One region of the Rugamonas sp. FW305-51 genome, then DNA from elsewhere that is predicted to be linked to it. Evidence: predicted binding sites of a transcription regulator. Region 1 holds the regulator's gene; the other holds the start of a gene.
The links. Region 1 encodes FliA, which starts transcription of late flagellar genes. Its sites were predicted from a motif close to CTAAAGTTTNNNNNNNNNNNGCCGNTA; they were not measured.
Positions count from the first base shown of each region.

Region 2: AC3WOS_RS04535 (DUF5610 domain-containing protein) is a predicted target of FliA. The motif match lies at 4,923-4,949, and genes of this name have one in related genera.

Region 1 is NZ_JBYSZG010000055.1:23,923-34,155, reverse strand. Features, by position in the region: gene AC3WOS_RS25240 (pseudouridine synthase) at 1-326, shown strand, start outside; gene AC3WOS_RS25235 (fumarylacetoacetate hydrolase family protein) at 393-1,394, shown strand; gene flhB (flagellar biosynthesis protein FlhB) at 1,475-2,665, shown strand; gene flhA (flagellar biosynthesis protein FlhA) at 2,662-4,773, shown strand; gene AC3WOS_RS25220 (RpnC/YadD family protein) at 4,867-5,844, shown strand; gene flhF (flagellar biosynthesis GTPase FlhF) at 6,081-7,439, shown strand; gene AC3WOS_RS25210 (MinD/ParA family ATP-binding protein) at 7,432-8,256, shown strand; gene AC3WOS_RS25205 (RNA polymerase sigma factor FliA) at 8,273-9,004, shown strand; gene AC3WOS_RS25200 (flagellar motor protein) at 8,986-9,732, shown strand; gene motD (flagellar motor protein MotD) at 9,734-10,233, shown strand, end outside.
Region 2 is NZ_JBYSZG010000004.1:124,004-134,236, reverse strand. Features, by position in the region: gene AC3WOS_RS04565 (hypothetical protein) at 1-227, opposite strand, end outside; gene AC3WOS_RS04560 (hypothetical protein) at 511-849, shown strand; gene AC3WOS_RS04555 (VanZ family protein) at 867-1,268, opposite strand; gene AC3WOS_RS04550 (SDR family NAD(P)-dependent oxidoreductase) at 1,712-2,476, opposite strand; gene pyrF (orotidine-5'-phosphate decarboxylase) at 2,621-3,445, shown strand; gene sbcB (exodeoxyribonuclease I) at 3,461-4,906, opposite strand; gene AC3WOS_RS04535 (DUF5610 domain-containing protein) at 5,083-5,760, shown strand; gene AC3WOS_RS04530 (GGDEF domain-containing protein) at 5,765-6,748, opposite strand; gene AC3WOS_RS04525 (helical backbone metal receptor) at 6,915-7,706, shown strand; gene AC3WOS_RS04520 (HPF/RaiA family ribosome-associated protein) at 7,746-8,111, opposite strand; gene AC3WOS_RS04515 (DUF1345 domain-containing protein) at 8,302-8,967, opposite strand; gene AC3WOS_RS04510 (CDP-6-deoxy-delta-3,4-glucoseen reductase) at 9,095-10,123, opposite strand; gene AC3WOS_RS04505 (SDR family oxidoreductase) at 10,136-10,233, shown strand, end outside.

The DNA.
Region 1 (10,233 bases):
ACGTACCCAAGGTCTACCAGGCCACCACCGAGGATCCGGTCACGCCGGCCCTGGTGGCCCAGCTGCTGGCCGGCGTCCAGCTGCACGATGAACCGGCGCCGCTGGCGGCCCTCGTGTGCGAGCAGCGCGGTGTGCACCAGCTGGAAATCGTGCTGGAGCAGGGCAAGTACCACCAGGTCAAGCGCATGCTGGCGGCCGCCGGCAACCATTGCAAGGCGCTGCACCGTTCGGCCATCGGCACCCTGCAACTGGAATCGCTCGGCATCGCCGAGGGCGAATGGTGCTACCTGACGCCTGAACAGCTGGCCTTGCTGGCGCCCGTATAAGCGCCCTGCGCGCCGCCCGTGCCGCCGCGCTGCGGCACGGCCCCATCCTTTTTCCCATGATTTGTCATGAAACTTGCCACGATTAAAGACGGCACCCGCGACGGTCAGCTGGCCGTCGTCGCGCGCGACCTGAAAACGGCGCAGCTGGCCGACGGCATCGCGCCCACCCTGCAACGGGCGCTCGACGACTGGGCCTTCATCGCGCCCCAGCTGGAGCAGCTGTACCAGGAACTGAGCCACGGGCGCGGGCGGCGCAGCTTCGAGTTCGACCCGGCCAACTGCATGGCGCCGCTGCCGCGCGCCTACCAGTGGGCCGACGGCTCGGCCTACGTCAACCATGTGGAGCTGGTGCGCAAGGCGCGCGGCGCCGAGCTGCCGGCGTCGTTCTGGGAAGAGCCGCTCATGTACCAGGGCGGCAGCGATGCCTTGCTCGGCCCGCGCGACGACATCGCCCTGTTCCATGAAGAGTGGGGCATCGATTTCGAAGCGGAAGTGGCCGTGATCACGGACGATATCGCCATGGGCGCCACGCCCGACCAGGCTTACCAGCAGATCCGCCTGCTGATGCTGGTCAACGACGTGTCGCTGCGCAACCTGATACCGGACGAACTGGCCAAGGGCTTCGGTTTCCTGCAGAGCAAGCCGGCCACCAGCTGCTCGCCGGTGGCCGTCACGCCCGACGAGCTGGGCGACGCCTGGAAGGGCGGCAAGGTGCACCTGCCGCTGCGCTCGACGTGGAACGGCACGCTGGTGGGCCAGCCCCATGCCGGGGTCGACATGATCTTCAACTTTCCCCAGTTGCTGGCCCACCTGGCCAAATCGCGCCACATCCGGGCCGGCAGCATCGTCGGCTCCGGCACCGTGTCGAACAAGGACAGCAAGCGCGGTTATTCCTGCATCGCCGAACAGCGTTGCCTGGAAACCATCGCCGGCGGCGCGCCCGTCACGCCCTACATGGCGTTCGGCGACACGATACGGATCGAGATGCTGGGCGGCGACGGCAAGTCCGTGTTCGGCGCCATCGACCAGACCGTAACCCGCGCCGCTGCGTCCGGGACGGGGAAATAAGCCACCTTTGCCAGCCTGTTCCGCGAATAGCCCTGCGGCAATATCGTCCATAATCACTAGCGTATCCACAGGAGCAGGCGATGGCTGAAGACAGCGACGCAGAAAAGACAGAACCGGCGTCAGCGAAGCGCCTCGAGCAGGCGCGGGAAGAAGGCGACGTTCCCCGATCGCGGGAAGTGGCGACGTTTACCGTCCTGATGGTGGCCGGCGCCGGCCTGTGGCTGACCGGTTCTTCGCTGGTGCGCCAGCTGCGCTCGGTCATGGTGTCGGGCCTGGCGCTGGACCAGGAACAGATCTTCCATGCCGACGTGCTGCTCACGCGCATCGGCATGGACATCGGCCGCGTGCTGCTGGCTTGCATGCCGCTGGGCCTGGCCGTGATGGCCGTGGCGCTGGCCTCGCCGTTGCTGGTGGGCGGCTGGCTGTTCAGCGGCAAGGCCGTGGCCCCCAATTTCGGCAAGCTCAATCCGGCCAAGGGCCTGGCCAACCTGGTGTCGGCCAACGCCCTGGTGGAGCTGCTGAAAGCCATCGCCAAGACGCTGGTGGTGGGCCTGGTGGCCTGGCTGGTCGTGATGAGGCAGAAGGATGCCGTGCTGGGCCTGGTGGTGGAGCCGCTCAAGCTGGGCAGCGTGCACCTGCTCGACATGATCGCCATGAGCTTTTTGTTCATCGTCGGCGCCCTGGGCCTGATCGCCGCCATCGATGGTCCCTACCAGATTTGGCATTACGCCAACAAACTCAAGATGACGCGCCAGGAAATGATCCAGGAGTCCAAGGAGTCCGACGGTAATCCCCAGATCAAGGCCAAGATCCGCCAGATGCAGCGCGAGATGGCCAAGCGCCGCATGATGGCCGACGTGCCGACGGCCGACGTGGTGGTCACCAACCCGACCCACTACGCCGTGGCGCTCAAGTACGCCGACGGTGCGCGCGGCGCGCCGCGCGTGGTGGCCAAGGGCACGGACGAAGTGGCGGCCAGGATCCGCGAGATCGCCAGGGAAAACAAGGTCGCCATCCTGGAAGCGCCGCCGCTGGCGCGCGCGCTGCACAAGCATACGGAAATCGGCGACGAGATCCCCGAAGCGCTGTACGCGGCCGTAGCCGAAGTGCTGGCCTATGTGTTCCAGCTGCGCGTGTTCAGCAAGCAGGGCGGCCACCGCCCCGACACCCCGACCAAACTGGACGTGCCGCCCGAGCTCGATCCGCTCAACCCGGCCTTCGTCAGCCGGCACGGCAAGCCCAACGATACGAATAACGGAGCACCTGCATGAACGCCTTGAACAACATCAAACTGCCGGCCTGGATGCAGGGCCTGTCCAAGAGCGCCAACAAGAGCCTGGCCGCGCCCATCCTGATCATCATGCTGCTGGCGATGATGGTGCTGCCGCTGCCGGCCTTCGTGCTGGACCTGTTCTTCAGCTTCAACATCGCGCTGGCCATCATCGTGCTGCTGACCAGCCTGTACACGGTCAAGCCGCTCGACTTCATGGCCTTCCCCACCATCTTGCTGGTATCGACCATGCTGCGCCTGTCGCTCAACGTCGCTTCCACCCGCGTGGTACTGACGGAAGGCCACACGGGCGCCGACGCGGCCGGCAAGGTGATCGAAGCGTTCGGTCACTTCCTGATCGGCGGTAACTACACGGTCGGTATCGTCGTGTTCATCATCCTCACCATCATCAACTTCACCGTCGTCACCAAGGGTGCGGGCCGGATCGCCGAGGTGGGCGCCCGTTTCGCCCTGGACGCGATGCCGGGCAAGCAGATGGCGATCGACGCCGACCTGAACGCCGGTCTGATCGGCGAGGCCGAGGCCCGCAGCCGCCGCAGCGAAGTGGCGCAGGAGGCGGAATTCTACGGCGCCATGGACGGTGCCAGCAAATACGTGCGCGGCGACGCCGTGGCCGGCATCATGGTCACCGTCATCAACGTGGTGGGCGGGCTGCTGGTGGGCTTGCTGCAGCACGACATGACCTTTGCCGACGCGCTCAAGAACTACACCCTGCTGGCCATCGGTGACGGCCTGGTGGCGCAGATCCCGTCGCTGGTCATTTCCACCGCGGCCGGTATCGTCGTCTCGCGCGTGGCCAGCGAGCAGGACATCGGCTCCCAGGTGATCGGCCAGCTGTTCGCCAAGCCGCAGGTGCTCTACATCACGGGCGCCATCATCGGCGGCATGGGGCTGATCCCCGGCATGCCCAACCTGGTGTTCCTGTTGCTGGCCAGCGTCCTGATCGGCTCGGGCTGGCTGCTGACGCGCCGCGCCACCACGGCCGCCACGGCCGCCGAGGCCGCGCCCGAGGCGCCGCCGCCGGCCGCGCCCGAGCAGGAAGAGGCCAGCTGGCAGGACATCATGCCGGTCGATACGTTGGGCCTGGAAGTGGGCTACCGCCTGATTCCCCTGGTCGACAAGACCCAGGGCGGCGAACTGCTCAAGCGCATCAAGGGCATCCGCAAGAAGTTCGCGCAGGAAGTCGGTTTCCTGGCGCCGCCGGTGCACATCCGCGACAACCTGGAACTGAAGCCGTCGGCCTACCGCATCACGCTCAAGGGGGTGGAGGTGGGCACGGGCGAAGCGTTCAACGGCCAGTTCCTGGCCATCAATCCCGGCATGGCCAGCGGCACCTTGCCCGGCCTGGTGACCACCGATCCCGCCTTCGGCTTGCCGGCCACCTGGATCGACGCCGGCCTGCGCGACCAGGCCCAGACCATGGGCTACACGGTGGTCGACGCGGGCACGGTGGTGGCCACCCACCTGAACCACCTGATCACCACCCACGCCTCGGAGTTGCTGGGCCGGGCCGAAGTGCAAGCCCTGCTCGATCACCTGGGCAAGGATGCACCCAAGCTGGTGGAAGACCTGGTGCCGAAGATGGTGTCGCTGTCGACGCTGCAGAAGGTGCTGCAGAACCTGCTGGTCGAAGGCGTGCACATCCGCGACATGCGCTCCATCATCGAGACGCTGGCCGAGCACGCCGTCCACACCCAGGATCCGAACGACCTGACGGCGCTGGTGCGCATCGCGCTCGGGCGGGCCATCGTGCAGCAGCTGTTCCCTGGTGCGGCCGAGCTGTCGGTCATGACGCTGGACAACCGCCTGGAGCGCTTGCTGATGCAGGCCCTGGCCGCCAGCGGCCCGGACGGCGCCGGCATCGAACCTGGCCTGGCCGACACCATCGCCCAGCAGGCCCAGTCGGCCGCCACCCAGCAGGAAGCGCTGGGCCTGACGCCGGTGTTGCTGGTGCCGGGGCCGCTGCGGGCCTTGCTGTCGCGCTTCCTGCGCCGTGCCTTGCCGCAACTGAAGGTGCTGTCGCATGCGGAAATCCCGGAAACGAAAACCATCCGAGTGACGTCGCTGGTGGGTGGCCAGCCGGCTTGAAATTGACGGGCGGCGGCCGGGCCGGCCGTCCGCTTCGCTCGTCCTTTGCGCTGTCCGCAGGCGGCACTTGTGCGCCCGGACTAGACTGGCGCCATGGCCATTGCATCCGACGACTACGACACGCCCTGGAAGGATGCGGTAACGCGTTACTTTCCCGAATTTATGGCGTTTTTCTTCCCACGCGCCCATGCCGCCATAGACTGGTCGCGGCCTTATGTTTTTCTCGACCAGGAACTGGCGCAGCTGGCGCGCGATGGCGAACTGGGTAAGCGGCTGGTCGACAAGCTGGTGCAAGTGCATACCTGCGCTGGTGCGCAGCAATGGGTGCTGGTGCATATCGAGGTGCAGGGACGGCGCGAGAGTAAATTTTCCGAGCGCGTATTCACCTATCATTACCGTGTGTTCGACCGCTTTCGACGTCCCGTCGCCAGCCTGGCGGTGCTGGCCGATCGCGTTGCCAGCTGGCGGCCGCGGTCGTTTGTCTACAGTTTGCTCGGATGCGAGCTGCGCTTCACCTTTGCAGTGGCCAAGTTGACCGATTACGCGCCATTTCTGGATGCGTTGCTGACGCAGGCAAATCCCTTTGCGCTGGTGGTGGCGGCCCATTTGCTGACGCAGCAAACCCGTGGCGATGCCGCCCGGCGCCATGCGGCCAAACGGCGCCTGGCCCGTTTGTTGTATGGGCGGGACTGGAGCAAACAAAGTATCATAGATTTGTACTCGTTGATCGACTGGATGATGCGCTTGCCGACGGTGCTGGAACTGGATTTGTGGCGCGAAATCCGGATGCTGGAAAGGGGAGAGCCCATGCCATATGTCACTTCGATCGAAAAGATAGGCCGAAAAATTGGCCGCAGGGAAGGCTTGAAGGTGGGGCGGCAAGAGGGGAGGCAAGAGGGGCGGCAAGAGGGGCGCGCTGAAATGCTGGCCTTGCTGATCGAAACCCGGTTCGGCAGCGTACCGCCCCTGGTGCATGCACACTTGGCCGCCGCCGGCAGCGCCGAACTCGATGCCTGGGCCAGGAAGCTGTTCAGCGGTGCCAGCCTGGACGATGTGTTCAACCGCAGCTGAGCTCCATGCCAGCCAGGCCAGTGGCGTTGATACCCGGCATTGCGCCGGGCAACGGTGAAATACGGCCCATTTCCACCCCTGTTCGTCGGATCGTTTCCATGGTGCATCGTCAATAATGGCACTGTCAGAGCAAAGGCGCCTCATGTCGAAGGCGCAGCGCTCAAGTAACAGGAGTCGATGATGATGGCCAAACCACTTTCCAATCCGCGTGCTGCCCTGATCCAGGGGAGCCGGCCATGAACGTCAAGAAATTCACCGCCCCCACCTCGCGCGAAGCGCTGCGCAAGGTGCGCGAGGCGCTCGGTCCCGACGCCGTGATCCTGTCCAACCGCCAGGCCGATGGCGTGGTGGAAATCCTGGCCCTGGCCAACGACGATGCCGCCTCGCTGGCGGCCCCCGCGCCCCATTCGCCGATGGCCGCACCGCGCCCTCAGCTGGACCTGTCGCCGCCCGCACCCATGATGCCGGCGCAGCCGGCGCGCCGCGTGGTCGCCTCGCCATCCTCGTACGCCTCGGCCACGGCCGCCGCCGCGGCGCCTGCGCCGGCCCAGCCGCGCGCCGCCGCGCTTGACATGGAGCGCATTTCGGAACTGGTGGCCTCCGCCGTGGCCAGCGCCAAGCAGAACGCGGCCGCCGAAATGAGCGGCATGATGAATGAAATCCGTGCCATGCGCGGCATGATGGAAACCCAGCTGGCCGAAATCGCCTGGGGGTCGACCCAGCAGCGCGAACCGCACAAGGCGGCCGTGCTGCGCGAAATGCTGGCGGCCGGTTTTTCCGCCAGCCTGGCGCGCTACCTGATCGAAAAACTGCCGGCCAGCCGCGACGCGGCCGACAGCATGCGCTGGATTAAGACGGTATTGACCCGCAACCTGAGCGCCATGGCCAACGAGGATGCCCTGATCGACCAGGGCGGGGTGTTCGCCTTGGTGGGGCCCACCGGCGTGGGCAAGACCACCAGCACGGCCAAGCTGGCCGCGCGCTGCGTGATGCGCCACGGCGCCGACAAGCTGGCCCTGATCACGACCGACGCCTACCGTATCGGCGCCCACGAGCAGTTGCGCATCTACGGCAAGATCCTGGGCGTGATGGTGCACTCGGTGAAGGACGAAGCGGACCTGCGCATCGCCTTGAAGGAACTGAAGAACAAGCACACGGTGCTGATCGACACGGTGGGCGTGAGCCAGCGCGACCAGATGGTGACGGAACAGGTGGCCATGCTGCAAGGGGCCGGCGCCGACGTCAAACGCCTGCTGTGCCTGAACGCGACGGCCACCCAGGAAACCTTGAACGAAGTGGTGCGGGCCTACCAGGGCAGCGGCCTGGCCGGCTGCATCATGACCAAGCTCGACGAGGCGGCCGCCATCGGCAACGTACTCGACGTGGTGATCCGCCAGAAACTGAACCTGTTCTATGTGTCGAACGGCCAGCGCGTGCCGGAAGACCTGCACCTGGCCGACCCGGCCTGGCTGATCGACCGCGCCTTCAAGCTCAAGCGCGACGCCATCCCCGGCCAGTACCTCGATGCCGAATTGCCGCTGCTGATGTCCAACGCCGGTGCCGACAGCTCGCTGCGCGAGGTGCGCCTTGGCTAATTTCGATTTCGACCAGGCCGAAGGCCTGCGCCGGATGCTGGCCGGCCCCACGCCACGCATCGTCACCTTCCTGTCAGCCACGCCGCAAGACGACAAGGCCGCCATGCTGGTCAACCTGGGCGCCTCGCTGGCCCGCGCCGGCAACGACGTGCTGCTGATGGATGCCTGCGCCGGTGGCCATGGCGTCGCCTCGCGCCTGGGCGTGGACGGCGGCGCCAGCCTGCTCAACGTGGCGCGCCAGGAGTGCGCCCTGAACCAGGTGCTGTACCAGGCGCCGCAGGGTTTTGCCGTGGCGTCCATGACGCGCGGCGAAGCGCGCTGCGGCCCGGACGAGGCGCGCCGCCTGGCCAAGGCGTTCGACGTGCTGGTCAAGCAGACCGGCATGGTGATCGTCGATGGCGAATTCGATGGCGGCCCGTTCCCCGTGCCCGTCATGGCCAGCGCCGAAATCGTGGTGCAAGTTTCCAACAACGCCAGCTCGATCACGGCCGCCTACAGCATGATCAAGCGCCTGAACCAGGAGCTGGGCCGGCGTCCGTTCGGAATTCTCGTCACCGGGGCTTCCGAAACGGAAGCAAAGGTGGTATACGATAACATGGCGCAAGCAGCGAGCCGTTACCTGGCAGTCAACTTGGTGTCCATGGGCTCGGTGCCGGCCGACGAATACCTGCAGCGGGCGGCGCGCCTGGGGCGGGCCGTGGTCGACGCGTTCCCGCTGGCCGGCGCTTCGGTCGCGTTTCGTCAACTGGCGGGGCGCTTTGCGCTGGCCGGCTCGCCTTCCTTACGCGCGGGGAGTCATAACCATTTTAGCGCCTAACGAATAACAAGATTTTATGTACACGGTCAAAGGGAAACCGAGCAGAGACAGCTTGCTGACGGAGCATATGCCGTTGGTCAAGCGCCTCGCCCACCACATGAAGGCCAAGCTGCCACCGAGCGTGGAGGTGGACGATCTGGTCCAGGCCGGGATGATAGGCTTGCTCGATGCTATCAGCCGATATGAGGAAACCCATGGCGCCCAGTTCGAAACCTATGCCGTGCTGCGCATCCGCGGCGCCATGCTCGACGAGTTGCGCAGCAGCGACTGGCTGCCCCGTTCCATGCGCCAGAACATGCGCAAGATCGAGACGGCCATGAGCACGCTGCAGCAGCGCCTGGGCCACCCGCCCACGGAGTCGGAAGTGGCCAAGATGCTCAAGATGTCGCTGGCCGACTACCAGGAAATGCTGTCCGACGGCGGCGGCCACCAGCTGGTCTACTACGAGGACTTCCATGACGACGACGGCAACGACAGCTTCCTGGACCGCTATTGCTCGGACGAGGAGAGCGATCCGCTGCGCGCGCTGCTGGACGGCGACTTCCGCCAGGCCGTGATCGACGCCATCGACGCCTTGCCGCCACGGGAGAAAATCCTGATGGGCCTGTACTACGAAGAGGAACTGAACTTGAAAGAAATCGGCGCCGTGATGGGCGTGTCGGAATCGCGCGTGTCGCAGCTGCACACGCAGGCCGTGGCGCGGCTGCGGGCAACCTTACGGGAGCGGTCTTGGACTGGGCCAGCGTAGCGGGGGTGTTGCTGGCGCTGGCCGGCATCGTCGTCGGCCAGGGCCTGGAGGGCGGGCAACTGGGCTCGCTGGTGCAGCCGGCCGCCTTCGCCATCGTCATCGTCGGCACCTTCGGCGCCGTGCTGCTGCAGACCCGCCCGCCCACCTTCTGGCGCGGGCTGCGCATGCTGCGCCTGGTGTTCGCGCCGCCGCCCGACAACCGCCTGGCGCTGGCACGCGAAATCAACGCCTGGAACCTGGCGGCCCGGCGCGACGGCCTGCTGGCGCTGGAGCGCTACATGCTCGCCTCCAAGGACAAGTTCAATGCCAAGGGCCTGCGCCTGATCGTGGACGGCATCGCGCCCGACAAGCTGCGCCACATCCTCGACACGGAAATCACGGCCTACGAGACGGAACAGCGGCAAGCGGTGCGGATCTGGGAATCGGCGGCCGGCTATTCGCCCACCATCGGCATCCTGGGCGCCGTGCTGGGCCTGATCCACGTGATGGAAAACCTGACCGACCCCAGCAAGCTCGGTTCCGGCATCGCCGTCGCCTTCGTCTCCACCATCTACGGCGTGGGGCTGGCCAACCTGTTCCTGTACCCGGTGGCCAACAAGCTCAAGGCCATCGTCACCCAGGCCGTGCACCAGCAGGAAATCGCGGCCGCCGTGTTCCACGACATCGCCACGGGCGACCACACGCGCGTGATCGACGAGCGCGTGGCCACGCTGCTGCGGGAGCAGTGACATGCAATACCGGCGTGCGCGCAGGAAGTTCGACGAGGAAGTGGAGAACCCCGAGCGCTGGCTGATCTCGTATGCCGATTTCATCACCTTGCTGTTCGCTTTCTTCGTCGTCATGTACGCCGTCTCGTCCGTCAACATCGGTAAATACAAGGTGTTCTCGGACGCGTTGGGCGACGCCTTCGGCGGGGCCGGCGCGGCCCAGCCCGTCACGACCCAGGTGCAGAACCTGCCCATCCCCAATCCCGGCCTGCGCCGCCGCACGGAATTGCTGCGCAAGGAGAAGGAACACATGACCAAGCTGGCCCAGGACCTGCTGTCCACGCTGGCGCCGCTGGTCAAGGAAGGCAAGGTGCGGGTGACGCAGAACAGCCGCGGGGTCAGCGTGGAGATCAATGCCAGCGTGCTGTTCGACCCGGGCGAGGCCCGGCTGACGAGCGAATCGACGGAGGCGCTGCGGGCCGTGGCCGTGCTGCTCAAGGACGACGGCCACGACGTCCAGGT
Region 2 (10,233 bases), on a different contig from region 1:
TCTATGGTCTGCACTACGCCGTATGCGGTCTGCGCCATGGTCGTCGTGCTGCCCGCCATGGTGCCGGTCGCCGCGGTGCTGCTGCCGCTGTTGCCATAACTGCTGGTGCTGCCGTCCTGCGTGTTGCTGCTGTCGGTGGCGCTCATGCGATTGCTGTCGGTGCTGCTGCAAGCTGCCAGCAGCAGGCACAGTGCGGCCATCCAGCGTACCGGTATATTGTTGTTCATGCTCTTCTCCTTGTTTGGTGTTGACGCCCGGTCGTGTCGGGGTAACAAGGCAGGCCCGCAGTTGCGATGGGCTGCCAACGTAAGAGTAGCCGCGTCGGTATTCGTTCGGCGCGCGATAGAAGACGTTGAGCGGGATCAATCGTCAACGCTGCTGGCTTGAATCTGGCGCAAAGAATTGTCTGATTATCACGATCATTCCTCTAGCGAAAGAGTTGATTCTGCTCAAAAGAATGTTGTCGCGGACACGCAATAATCGATAGGTAGCCATTTATAGGATACCAATATGTTGACACGCGCGACAGATGACATTATCGAACAATTAATCGATGCCACCTATGGTGAAGCTGGCGATGCCCGGCAGCGGCATGTGTTGGCCCATGCCCTGCATGGGTTGGTGCGGCTGGCCAAGTCGGAACAGTTAATGGAGATGAGGAGGGATGTGGAGCGTGCCGCTTCCCTGCAGGCCGGCTACAGCAGCCGGCGCCAGACGCGCGTGCTGTTGCGCAAGATCGGGATGGAGCGTGCGCGCGACGCGGGCGGCGGCGCGGGCCGCCCGCAGCATGTGGCCGGCCCGGCGCCGGAAGCGCCCGATTCCCTGCATGGCGGCCTGGACGGCCTCTGACGGGCCGGCTCGCGTGCTCAGCCGGCCAGGGGAGCCTGGCGCCACCGCCACAGCCAGCACATCAGGCTGGCCGTCACCATGGCGGCCGTGCAGTCGACCAGCCAGTCCGACACGGCGCCGTGACGGTAGGGGAAGAAGCTTTGCACATACTCGTCGAGCGCGCCCATCAGCGCGATGGTCAGCACGGCCTTGGCGGCCCGCATGGCGGCGCTGCCGCTGCCGCCCGTAAACAGCAGGAAGGTCAGGCCGGCGTACGCACAGGAATGCAGTACGAGGCCGGAGGCCACTTCGCCGACATCGCTGCGGGCGCCGGGAATGGAGCCGATGATCAGGATCAGCAGGTAGAGCACGATGGCGCTCCAGTAGCGCAGGCGCGCATGGGATGCGGTCAGGAAAATCTGATTCAGCAGGACGGACATGGGGCACGCAGGAAAAATGATGCGAACAATACCACGCCGCCATCGAAAAAAAAGCCCGCTGTTGAAAGCGGGCTCAAAAAACCCTGACGGGCCAAGAGAGGTGTAGCGGGCGCCGCCGTCCGGCCGCGCCGGAAATCGGCAAGTGATGCGGGGGAAGTGGTGCGCCGGAACGGATCCGGCGCACCTGCCTGCAATCATGCGTATCGGTTGCATGTATTGCAGATGTAGCCAGTATAGGAGGGGAATGTGACGCGGCCATGACAGTGCGCAACATTGCGCCGGCCACAGGCAAAAAAAAAGCCCGCTGATGAAAGCGGGCTTAAAACTATTTTCTTGGAGGAGAATAGTGGAGACAGGTGTAATTATGCGGCGACGCGTTATATATGTCTAATTGTCGTTTTGGATACCAGTCATGCCTTTTGGTTATATCTCCTCGGAAACACTCAATCCTTGACGGGAACAGTGTAGTTCAGGGCCAGGCGGCCGCCATCCACGAACAGGGTCTGGCCCGTCATGTAGCTGGCGTCGTCGCTGGCCAGGAAGGCGGCGATGGACGCCACTTCCTCCGGTTCGCCGCAGCGGCCCATGGGCGTGCGCGACAAAATGGTGTGGCGCGCCTCCGGGCTGCCCAGCACGGCCTTCTTGGCCAGTTCCGTCAGGATGGTGCCGGGGCCGATGCCGTTCACGCGCACGCCGTGCGGCGCCAGGTTCAGCGCCATCACCTTGGTCAGCTGGTTGATGCCGCCCTTGGAGACGACATAGGGCACCTGGTTGGGAATGGCCAGTTCTGAATTGACGCTGGACATGTTGATGATGCAGCCGCTGTGCCGCTTGACCATCTCGCGCGCCACGGCCTGGCCGCACAGGAACATCGATTTGAGGTTGATGCGCAGCACGCGGTCGAAATCCTCTTCCGTCAGGTCGAGGAAGTCGGCGGCGTGGGTCACGCCCGCGTTGTTGATCAGGATGTCGATGTGGCCGAAGGCGGCCAGGGTGGCGGCCACCAGGGCGTCCACGTCGGCTTTCTGGCTGACGTCGGCGGCGAAGAAGCGGGCCTGTTCGCCCAGCGCGGCCGCGGCCAGCGCGCCGTCGGGCTTGATGTCGACCAGCATGACGCTGGCCCCTTCGGCCACCAGGCGTTGGGCGCAGGCCAGGCCGATGCCTTGGGTGGCGCCGGTCACAATAGCGACTTTGTTGGTCAGTTTCATGGGGTTCGCTTTCATGCTGAAGGTTGAGGGCGCTTGTGGCGCCCGTGGTGTAGCGGATTTTACTCCACCGCCGCAGCCGTTTCGCATGGGGCAGGGGTGGCCGCGTTACAATTGAGGGTTTGCAACCGAATAAAGGGAAGTGTCGTGAATTTCATCAATAAATTATCCGCCGCCTGGACGGCCAACGACTCCCTGCTGTGCGTCGGCCTCGATCCCGACATGGCCAAGCTGCCGGCCCAGTTCCAGTCCGCGCCGGACGGCATCTACCAGTTCTGCCGTGAAATCATCGATGCCACGGCCGACCTGGCCTGCTCGTTCAAGCCGCAGATCGCTTACTTCGCGGCGCTCGGTGCCGAACAGCAGCTGGAACGGATCTGCGCCTACGTGCGCGCCAACTATCCGCACATTCCCCTGATCCTGGACGCCAAGCGGGGTGACATCGGCGCCACGGCGCGCCAGTATGCGCGCGAAGCGTTCGACCGCTATGGCGCGGACGCCGTTACCGTCAATCCCTACATGGGGTCGGACTCGGTCGAGCCCTACATGGAGTGGAGCGAGCGCGGCGTCATCATCCTGTGCCGCACTTCGAACCCGGGCGGCTCCGACCTGCAATTCCTGAACGTGGACGGCCAGCCCCTGTACCAGCACGTGGCGCGGCTGGTGGCGGAAAAGTGGAACAGCAACGGCCAGTGCGCGCTGGTGGTGGGCGCCACCTTCCCGGAAGAGCTGGCGCAGGTGCGCGCCATCGTGGGCGACATGCCGCTGCTGGTGCCCGGTATCGGCGCCCAGGGCGGCGATATCGCGGCCACCGTACGCGCGGGCAAGACGGCCGGCGGCAGCGGCATGATGATCAATTCCTCGCGCGCCATTATCTATGCGCCGCAGCAGGGCGCTGAAGACTTCGCCGCCGCCGCCCGCCGCGTGGCGCTGGAGACGCGCGAAGCCATCAACCAGTTCCGCGCTGGCTGAGGCGGACCAGCGGCATCAGTAGCGCGCCGGCGCGACCATCTCCGCATAGTCGTACAGCTCGCCGAGGATGTGTTCGCCGCGCTCGTCGGCCGTTTCCTGCAGCTGGTCGATCTCGCTGAACAGCAGGTCGACCGTGCGGGCGCCGCCTTCGCCGTCGAACAGGCGGGCTGCGCGGTGCTGTTCCCAGTGTTCCATTTCAGCCGCCGACAGCGTCTCGGGGAAGTTGCGGGCGCGGTAGCGGAATAGCAGTTCGGCCAGCCGCGCATCGTCGAACACGGGCGACATCGTGGCCAGCCTGGCCGGAGTTTCCTTGCGCAGCGATTCGAGCAGGCGGCGGTCGCCCGTGCCGACGAAGCCGTTGTACAGATCCTCATCCACATCCAGCGCCGGCGCGCCCGGACGGTGGAACACGGCGGCCCAGGTGGCCGCCATGTCCGGCCCGGCCGCGGCCAGGGCCGCGTTGGCGCGGCACCCTTCCACGTCGATGCCCCAGCGCGCGGCCATGGCCGGCGACAGCGTCTTCAGGTTGGATACCAGCATCGGCGACTTGTTCAGGTGGATGCTCTTGATGGGCAGGCGGGTCATGCCTTCGGGCAGGGCGTCGGCCTTGCTGAACAGGCGCAGCCGTATCGTGTCGGCGTCCAGCGCGGCCAGCTCGCGCGGGTCGTAGCTGCAATCCCAGACGATCACTTCATTCTTGTTGGTCGGGTGCACGCCCAGCGGCCACACCACGCCCAGGCAGCCGCGCTCGGCCGGGAACATGCCCGACACGTGCAGGAAGGGCGCGCGCAGGGCGGGCGCCAGGTGCATGCCGATCTCGTCGGCCACGCGGTCCTTTTTGTGCAGGGCGAAGCAGAAGTCGAACAGCTTGGGCTGCTTTTGCTTGATCAGGCGCGCCAGCGCGATGGTGGCGCGCACGTCCGACAGCGCGTCGTGGGCCGCCTCGTGCAGCAGGCCGTTGGCGGCGGCCAGGTGTTCCAGCCGGAAGCTGGGCTTGCCATCTTCGCGCGTGGGCCAGTTGATGCCGTCCGGCCGCAGGGCGTAGGTCATGCGCACCACGTCCAGGATGTCCCAGCGGCCGCACTGGTGCTGCCACTCGCGCGCATACGGATCGATCAGGTTGCGCCAGAACAGGAAGCGGGTGATCTCGTCGTCGAACCGTATCGTGTTGTAGCCCACGCCCACCGTGCCCGGCTTGGAGAATGCCTGCTCGATGGTGGCGGCGAACTGGTGTTCGGGCACGCCCCATTCCAGGCATTGCTGGGGCGTGATGCCCGTGATCAGGCATGACTGCGGGTCGGGCAGGAAGTCGTTGGCCGGCTTGCAGTACAGCATGATCGGCTCGCCGATCTCGTTCAGGTCGGCATCGGTGCGGATGGCGGCGAACTGGGCGGGACGGTCGCGGCGCGCCTGCGCGCCGAAGGTTTCATAGTCGTGCCAGAGGAAAGTGTGGGAAGTCATAAATTTGTTGAAAATACTGCAGTTTTCTGGCCGCGGGCCGATAGTATAAGGTGGAAGGCCAGATTCAGCCTGCCCGGCGCCACAGCAGCGCCGCGCACGCCTGGCCAGCCCCCGGGGCCGGTGGCGTGGTCATTGGCCGCGAGTTCATCCAGTATGCTGGAGCAAGGAGCGTCATCATGTCAAATCACGTTTCCGTCAACGCCACCGTGGCGGCACCGGCTGCCCCGGTGAATGTGGCGGCCAGCCAGCAGACCGGCGAGGCCGGCCCGGCGCCGGCGGCCCAGGCCCGGCTGCAACTGAACGCGTCCATCGTGCAGGCTTCGCTGACGGTGTCGATCGGCGCCCAGGACGATCCGCTGGCGCTGTTGCTCAAGTCGGCCCTGACCGGCATCAACGAAGCCTTGAAAGGCCAGCTGGGCGACAACGCCATCCAGAACGCCATGTCGCAAGACAATACGCCGGCCGGCACGGCGGGCCGCATCGTGTCCCTGTCGACGGCCTTCTACGGGGCCTACCAGAAACAGCATGCGGGGGAAGATCCGGACCAGATGCTGAGCAACTTCATGTCCACCATCAAGGGCGGCATGGAGCAGGGCTTCAAGGAAGCGCGCGATATCCTGACCGGGCTGAGCGTGCTGAACGGCGACATCGCCAGCAATATCGACAAGACCTACGAGCTGGTGCAGAAGGGCTATGCGGACTTCGAGGCGGCGCAACGCAGCAAGCCGGCCACCGCGCCATCGGACGGCGCACCGGAGCCGGCCACGTCGGCAGCGACGCAGACTGTGGCGGTCTCGGCCCACGCATCCATTGCGGCGTCCGCGCCCGCCACGGCGGCCGGTCACGCCGCCTGAACCGTCAGGCCGGCAGCTCCTGCAGGGCCACGCGGTTGCGGCCCGCTTCCTTGGCGCGGTAGAGGGCGGCGTCGGCCACCGCGATCAGTGCGTGCTCGTCCTGCTGCGGCTGCAGGCTGGCCACGCCCAGCGAGGCCGTGATATGGGGCAGCGGCAGGCGCATGTCGCCGAACACGACGGCCTGCTGCATCCGCTCGCACAACCGTTCCGCCACGGCCACGGCCACCTTGTCGCTGGTGTCGGGCAACAGCACCATCATTTCCTCGCCGCCGTAGCGTACGGCGCAATCGGTCGGGCGCAGGGCGCCGCTCAGCACCTGGGCCGCCGTGCGCAGCGCCTGGTCGCCGGCCAGGTGGCCATGGCTGTCGTTGAATTTCTTGAAATGGTCGAGGTCGATCATGATGAGGGCCAGCGGCGTGCCGGCCCCGTGCGCCGCGGCCACCATGGTGGGCAGCACATCGTTGAGCCAGGCCCGGTTATACAGGCCCGTCAGGCCGTCTATCATGGACAGCTGGCGGTAGAACTCGCCCAGCTTCTGGCGCCGGCGCAACTGGGCGTTGGCGGCGCGGATGCGGAACGACAGCAGCCGCAGCAGGTTGCGCGCCAGCGCGTTCGATTCGTCGATCAGCTGCCAGACCAGATCGGCCTCGATCACCAGCAACTCACTTTGTTCCAGGGCGGTGATGGACGACAGATTGGTTTCCTCGTCGAGCACCGATTGTTCCCCCACGCTTTCGCCCGGTAATACCTTGCTGACGGTGCCGTCGGCCATGCCGGTGCGGGTGTCGGCCGCCACGGCCAGCGCGCCCCGCAGTACGATGTAGAGCCTGGCCCGCTGGCCGTCGGCGACGGGCTGGCCCGCTTCCACCCGCACCACGGCGCAGCCGGCCAGACGCTGCGCGATGGCGGCCGCGTCGTCGGCGTCGCGAAATAACTGCAATTCGCTGAGCGGGTAGCCGGAGGCGCCAAAGGTGCTGATTTGTTTCACGATCGTCTTTCAGGGAAGAGGCTGCCAACATGCAAGCCTGGCCATTATCATAGCGCAAACAAAGTTGTCATGAAACGTGATCGGGGTCCGCTTGATAAAAGTGGCGCCGGCGCGCCGCCCCGTGTTTCAATAGCGCCATTCTCCGCAACCGCAGGCCGACACTAATATGAACTTGACCGACGCCATCGGCCAGCAACACGTGGCCGCGCCGCAGGCGCGCATCGTCTCGCTGGTGCCCTCAATCACGGAACTGCTGTGCGAGCTGGGCCTGGCCGGCCGGATCGTGGGGCGCACCGGTTTTTGCATCCATCCGGCCGAGGTGGTGCAGGCCATCCCCAAGATTGGCGGCACCAAGGATGTCAACGTGGACAAGATCCGCAAGCTGGCGCCGACCCACCTGGTGGTCAACATCGATGAGAATGAAAAGCCCACCGTCGATGCGCTGGCCGAGTTCGTGCCGCACATCGTCGTCACCCATCCCAACCGGCCGTACGACAACGTGGCGCTGGCGCGCCTGATGGGCGCCGTGTTCGGCGCCGACGAGCAGGCGGCAGCCTGGTGCGCCGCCTTCGAACAGGAATATGCGGACCTGCATGCGAACCTGCGCGCGGCGCCGGCAACGCGCCCGCAGACCATGTTGTACTGCATCTGGCAAGACCCATGGATGAGCGTGTCGCGCGACACCTATATCGCCAGCATGCTGGCCGAGATCGGCTGGCAGGTGCCGGACCTGGGCCCGGTGCGCTATCCGCGCTTCGAGTGGACGCCGGCCTTGCTGGAGGGCATAGACGGCGTGCTGCTGTCGAGCGAGCCCTACCGATTCACGGAGGCGCACTGCGACGCGCTGGAACGCCAGATCGGCAAGCCGGTGTTGCTGGTCGATGGGGAGATGATGTCGTGGTATGGCAGCCGTTCGCTGCAGGGATTGCGCTATCTGCGCCAGCTGGCGCAGCGCTGACGGCACGCCGCGCCAGGCGGCGGGCCGTCCTGGCCGTGGTCAGTCGGCCGCTTCCTCGGCGGTGGCGCCGTCCGGTACGGGAGTGCGCAGCTTGCTGTCGTGCAGGCGGCCCAGGGCGCTGTCGATGGCGCGTTTGAGCTTGTCGGCGGAGCCGCCGATGGCCTGGTGCAGCGTGGCGGCATGGTCGCTGACGGCGATCGGCTGATAGCCCGTCACACGTGCTTCCATCAGGCAGCGGTTATCGCCGTCGGCCGATTTCTGGCTGTTGTTGTCGCTGAGGTGGACTTCGACCCGGCTGATATGCTCGCCAAACCGGTTGAGGGCAGCGTTGACGACGGAATGCACATGTTCGTCCAGGCCTGCATGACGTTCGATGGTTTTATCGGTGTTGATATTGATCTGCATATGCTTACTCCCGGTTATACAAGAAGGCAGGGTCAAAGCATTTGTGCTTCGGGGGTGGCGCCCATGGCGTCGCCCGGTGTGCACCCAAACCTGGTGGCCAAAATGCCTTGCACACGGGTTTATCTTACTCCTTTTCGGCAGCGGCGAAACCCGCGTCAGATCATCGCTTCGGAATAGCCCTGGATCGCGCTCAGGTATTGATAATGCCTGCTGCAATATTGATGGACAGCCCCAATATGACCAGGTTGAAGAAGAAGCTGAGCACTGACTGGCCCAGCACCAGCTTGCGCATCGGCGGCGTGCGCACCGTGACGTCTGACGTCTGCGCCGCCACCGCGATGGTGAACGAGAAATACAGGAAGTCCCAGTAGTCGGGTTGGCGCGTGCCGTCGGGGAAGGCCAGCGACGCTTCGCCGTCCGGCTCCGTGTAGTACAGGTGGGCGTAGTGGAAGGTGAACAGGGTGCCGACCAGGAACCAGGAGCCAAGCAGCGTCAGCACGACCAGGCCGTAATGCAAGGCCCGCTCGGTGCCGGCCACGTCCTTCAGGGCCGACAGTTGCGACACGATGGCCACCAGGCTGGCCAGGGCGGCCACGCACAGGGTGGCCAGGATCACGGGCGAGCGTTCGTCCTGGCGGGCCGCGAAACGTTTGACCAGGACATGGTCGGCCCGCATCATCATCCAGCCCGTGGTCAGCAGATAGCCCCACACGCCCGTGTCCCACGCCACCAGCAGGCGCGTCAGCCCGGACCAGGCATGGGGCAGGAAGAGGCCGACCACCGCGCCCAGCGCGATGGCGCCGACCAGGTGAGGGCGGCTGCGGATGAATCCGCGCAATGGCAGTTGGACACGCATCGTCAGTTGGCGAGTGGGGATGGCGCCATCTTACAGGCATCGGACGCGGGCAGGGGTAGGGCGACGCGCCACCTTGGCACGCCGCGTCGCCAAGGCGGGGCACCTGCGTGGGCAGGCGCCGTTGCCATTACGGCTTGTTGAGGTCCGCTTCGGTGGTGAACGCGTCCGCGTAGAACTCGTCGTCGGGCAGGCGGCACTGGGCCACGAAGTCGTGACGGGCCGAGTCGACCATGACGGGCGCGCCGCAGGCATACACCTGGTAGCCCGACAGGTCGGGCAGGTCGGCCATCACGGCCTGGTGCACGAAGCCGGTGCGGCCTTGCCAGGCGTCGTCCGGCTGGGCGTCCGACACCACGGGGATGTACTTGAAGTTGGGCAGCTCGGCGGCCCACTGACGGCACAGGGCGTCCATGTACAGGTCCTGCGGGCGGCGGCCGCCCCAGTACAGGGTCATGGGGCGGGTCGAGCCCTGCTGCACCAGGTGTTCGACGATGGCCTTGATGGGCGCGAAGCCGGTGCCGGAGGCCAGCAGCACCATGGGCTTGTCGCTGTCGTCGCGCACGAAGAAGGTGCCCAGCGGTCCTTCGAAGCGCAGGATGTCGCGCTCCTTGAGCGTGGTAAACACCTGTTCCGTGAACAGGCCGCCCGGCATGTGGCGGATGTGCAGCGCCAGCGGCTGTTCCGATTCCGGCGCCGTGGCCACGCTGTAGCTGCGCCGCTTGCCGTCGCGCAGCATAAATTCGATGTACTGGCCGGCCCGGTACTTGAGCTTTTCGTTGGCCGGCAATTGCAGCGTCAACACCACCACGTCCGGCGCCACTTTTTCGATGGTGCTCACGCGCGACGGCATCTTCTTGACTGGATAGTCGCTGCTGCCTTCCACTTCGCGCGCCTCGATCACCAGGTCGCTGTGGGCGGTGGCGCAGCAGAACAGCGACCAGCCGGCGCTTTCCTCTTCCGCCGTCAGGGCGCGCTGCTGGTGCGCCTTGTGGCTGACGTTGCCCGACACGATCTTGCCCTTGCAGGAACTGCAGGCGCCGTTCTTGCACCCGTAGGGGAGGCCGACGCCGGCGCGCATGGCGGCCGCCAGCACGGTTTCGTCTTCCTCGCAGGCGAATTGATGGCCGCTGGGCTGTACGGTAATGTGAAACGTCATACAATCTTTCATATGAAAAATACAGTTATTCGAAAATTCCATCGGCCGCGCCTGCTTATCGTCGGCTGCGGCGACGTCGGCATGCGCTTGCTGTCCTTGTTGCGCACGCA